One region of the Serratia sp. TSA_105.2 genome, then DNA from elsewhere that is predicted to be linked to it. Evidence: predicted binding sites of a transcription regulator. Region 1 holds the regulator's gene; the other holds the start of a gene.

Region 1 (2,202 bases):
GGTACAGCGGATGCTGGGTGCGCAGCAGGCGGGCGATGCGGCTGAAGTGGTAATAACAAAACTGGCCGACCGGGTTATCGGGATGCTGCGCCGCCATTTTTTCCAGCGCCGCCAGCTCGTGGGTCATGGAGAAGCGCTTCGAATGTTGATGGTAGAGAATATCGTGCGCCACCACGCGCAGCCGGCCGGCGATCACCTGAGCATTGCGGCGAATGATCGCTTCGGCCTGGCTCTGCTCCACCAGTTTTTGCACCTCTTCCGGCAGATGCAGGCTGACGGTGATGTGCTCCTGCAGGTCCATCGCCACCTGAAAGGCGCGCTGCAGGCGCTTTTGCTCGAGGTTGTTGGCGTGCGGCAGGAAATTAAGCTGTTGGTACAACAGGCTGATCAGGTCCATCACCTTTTGCTGGCGCACCAGCAGCGGAGGCAGCGCGGTCTGCGGATCGGTGTGCTGGGTCAGCAGCGAGTATTTGGCTTCGAAATAGTCCGCCAGTTCCAGGTAGAGCTGGCTGAGCGTCTCGCGCATCGGCTGCTCTTTCCACAGCTTGAACCAGAACCAGGTGAATAAGCCGTACCAGGCGGTGCCGATGGCGTACAGCAGCGGCGCCTGCCAGATGGGCACCGTGCCGGCCGTGCTGAGGGCGAAGATGGCGGCCACCAGCGCCGCCGGCAACAGCCGGGCGTGCAGCGGGCTGATTTCACCGGTGACGCCGAGCAGCAGCGCCAGGCCCAGCATCAGCGCCGGCAGCGGCAGGTGCCACAACATGGCCTGTTGCAGCAGCACGCTGCTGAAGGCGAACAGCGACCCGCCGACGATCAGCCGTTTAAAGAAGCGCTTATGCGGCGTGTCCAGCCCGGCGATATTGCAGCAGGCGGGCACCAGAGAGAACATCAGGCCGAGCTGCAGCTGGCCTATCAGCAGGCCGAACAGCACCGGCAGGCACAACACCAGCGTTTGTCGCAGTGCGTAGTTGATTTCCGGGTGGTAGATCAGGCGGCGCCACATGGCAGAGAGCAGATAAAAAAACGGCGCAGATTGCGCCGTTTCTTCAGAGATTAACGGGTGCCGTAGACGACAATGGTTTTGCCGTGGGCGGAAATCAGGTTTTGATCTTCCAGCATTTTCAGAATACGGCCAACGGTTTCACGCGAGCAGCCGACGATCTGGCCGATCTCCTGACGGGTGATTTTGATCTGCATGCCGTCCGGGTGAGTCATGGCGTCGGGTTGCTTCGCCAGATTCAGCAGGGTTTGCGCGATGCGGCCGGTAACGTCCAGGAAGGCGAGGTTGCCCACTTTTTCGGAGGTGACCTGCAGGCGGCTCGCCATTTGGGCGGACAGACGCATCAGGATGTCCGGGTTCACCTGGATCAACTGACGGAATTTCTTGTAGGAAATTTCGGCCACTTCACAGGCGGTTTTCGCGCGAACCCAGGCGCTGCGCTCCTGGCCTTCTTCGAACAATCCGAGCTCGCCGATGAAATCCCCCTGGTTGAGGTAGGACAGGATCATCTCTTTACCTTCTTCATCCTTGATCAGCACCGCGACGGAGCCTTTCACGATGTAGTAAAGCGTTTCGGCCTTTTCACCTTGGTGAATCAGCGTACTCTTCGATGGATATTTGTGGATATGGCAATGAGACAGGAACCATTCGAGAGTAGGGTCTGTTTGCGGTTTGCCGAGAACCATTCGCTGTTATCCTCTGTTGTTATCGCTGCCTTGTGTCACAGGGGTCAGAGTTCCCTGTAAAACCCGCCTGTAGCCGCAGTCATGAGCGAGGGCTACCGGCAAGTTTTGAGGCGTGTCATAAAAATACGCTGTCGCTCTAGCATATTAACTTGCCGTAAGCGCTGCAAGCTACATTCTGTTAACATACCGGTAAAGGAGCCTTTCTCTGGGCGTTTCCCTGAAATTCAGTGTCCCGGAAAGATTTATTGCGGCTCTGTTTGTAGCACAGAGTAAGGCGGGTGTCTCGTGTTGTCTCGCTTCAGCATGATTAGCATCAGGTTACGTTGCCTGTTTCTATGCGAAAGCGTACCCTGATTTTAAGAAATCAACCGGAGTGACCAGAATGCAGGCAAGAGTTAAATGGGTGGAAGGGTTAACGTTTTTGGGTGAATCGGCCTCCGGCCACCAGGTGCTGATGGACGGCAACGCCGGTGATAAAGCGCCCAGCCCGATGGAGATGGTGCTGATGTCGGT
Region 2 (2,202 bases), on a different contig from region 1:
GTCAGTTTGCCTTTCAGCTCTGGCAGAACAACGCCAACCGCTTTCGCTGCGCCGGTAGAAGAAGGGATGATGTTCTGGGATGCGCCGCGGCCGCCGCGCCAGTCTTTGTGGGACGGGCCATCAACGGTTTTCTGCGTGGCGGTGGTCGCGTGAACGGTGGTCATCAGGCCTTCAACGATACCGAAGTTGTCGTTGATGACTTTAGCCAGTGGCGCCAGGCAGTTGGTGGTGCAAGAGGCGTTGGACACGATGTCCTGGCCGGCATATTTATCAAAGTTGGCGCCACGCACGAACATTGGGGTCGCATCTTTGGATGGGCCAGTCAGAACGACTTTTTTAGCGCCAGCGGTGATGTGTTTACGTGCGGTTTCGTCGGTCAGGAAGATACCGGTCGCTTCAGCAACCACGTCAACGCCCACTTCGTTCCACTTCAGGTTAGCCGGGTCTTTCTCTGCGGTAACACGGATGGTTTTGCCGTTAACAACCAGGTGGCCGTCTTTAACTTCTACCGTACCGTTGAAACGGCCGTGAGTAGAGTCATACTTCAGCATGTAAGCCATGTACTCTGCGTCCAACAGGTCGTTGATTGCAACGATCTCGATGTCAGAACGCTCTTGAGCAGCACGGAAAACAATGCGACCGATACGGCCAAAACCGTTGATACCTACTTTGATAGTCATATATTCCACCAGCTATTTGTTAGTGAATAAAAGGTTGGTTGTAAAATTACAAAAACCTTACCCAGCGTCAAGCGGAATCGTGTCAATTCTTGCGGCAAGTCAAACCGGAAGGGTGGTTTTGCACGCTTATTGCACAGTCCATTTGCGCTCGGCCTCATCCGTTATATGGGGACAAGCCGCCAAGTATAAAGTCAGCATACGCAAGATGTGTGATCGCTATCACATATCATCGTGACGTGGCCTTTATGGGCTACAGTTTAGGCCAAAAACCCCTGCAGCGGTGTTAATTTTTTGTTATTATTAATCATTGTTTTCGTTGACATTATCCACATTCAGAGATAGGCACAAATGGCTAAAGAGACAACCCCCGGTCATCCGGTCACGGAACTGAATGAAATCCAACGTTATGTGACGCAACAGCGCGGCACCGAAGCGCCGTTCAGCGGCAAATTGCTGCACAACAAGCGCGAGGGCGTGTACCATTGCCTGTGCTGTAACCAGCCGCTGTTCTATTCCGAAACCAAATACGATTCCGGCTGCGGCTGGCCGAGCTTTTATGAGCCGGTTTCCGCCGATGCAATCCGTTATCTTGATGATAATTCACATAATATGCACCGTGTTGAAATCCGCTGCGGCCATTGCGACGCGCACCTGGGGCACGTTTTCCCCGATGGCCCGCAGCCGACCGGTGACCGTTATTGCGTCAACTCCGCCTCGCTGAGTTTCACCGATGGCGAAAATGGCGACCAAACGGCCGGCTAAGTGGTAATTTAACCAACAAAATCGATTCAGCTAATTATTCATCCGTAAGCGAGAAGGGCTCTGATGGACGTGAAAGATCTGATTGCGGCGATGACGCCCGAGATATACCAGCGCCTGGTACAGGCGGTTGAGCTGGGCAAATGGCCGGACGGCGTGGCGCTGACGCCGGAGCAAAAAGAAAACAGCCTGCAGGCGGTGATGCTGTGGCAGTCGATGAACAACGTCGATCCGCAGCACATGAGCATCGGCACCGACGGGCAGATCGTGATGAAGAGCAAGCAAGAGCTGAAACAGCAGTTCGTTGCCGAGCCGCTGGCCAAACTCAAACCGCAGTAAGGCTGCTCTAAAGCGGGGCGATGACGCCATCGCCCCGTCGATTCACCGTTTTTCGCCCTTAATCCCCAGCGATTCCGCCAGCTGCTGCGCCAGCCGGTTATTGTCGTCCGCGCCGTACTCCCAGAACATCGCCCCACCCAATCCCTGGCTTTTGATGTACTCGGCTTTGATAGCCACCGAACGCGGGTTCTCGTAGGAGATAGCGAACAGCGGTTTGCCTGCGGCAGATTGCAGCGTCAGGTAAGGCACCTTGGCGTCGTCATCCCAGTGTTCGCGAAAACGATGCTGCGGATCGTTGAGCAATTTGCTGACGATATCGTGGTATTTAAAGTAAGTGTCTTTGCTGAGATCCAGCCCCAACGCGTTGAACAGGGCGGTTTCTCGCTTGCTAAAGTCAGGCTGCGTCACCGGATGCTTGGCGGCG

What was found. The regulator CRP, encoded in region 1, controls carbon source genes, mostly activating them, when cyclic AMP is high. The targets are predictions, from matches to a motif close to ATGTGANNNNNNTCACAT.
Region 2: a site for CRP is predicted at 888-905, ahead of msrB (peptide-methionine (R)-S-oxide reductase MsrB). Genes of this name have one in related genera too.

Annotation. Positions count from the first base shown of each region.
Region 1 is NZ_JBQZFT010000017.1:24,375-26,576, reverse strand. Features, by position in the region: gene ACUTSC_RS24280 (YccS/YhfK family putative transporter) at 1-1,006, opposite strand, end outside; gene crp (cAMP-activated global transcriptional regulator CRP) at 1,057-1,689, opposite strand; gene ACUTSC_RS24270 (OsmC family protein) at 2,072-2,202, shown strand, end outside.
Region 2 is NZ_JBQZFT010000010.1:102,134-104,335, reverse strand. Features, by position in the region: gene gapA (glyceraldehyde-3-phosphate dehydrogenase) at 1-680, opposite strand, end outside; gene msrB (peptide-methionine (R)-S-oxide reductase MsrB) at 1,029-1,442, shown strand; gene ACUTSC_RS21650 (YeaC family protein) at 1,506-1,778, shown strand; gene ACUTSC_RS21645 (glycoside hydrolase family 18 protein) at 1,821-2,202, opposite strand, start outside.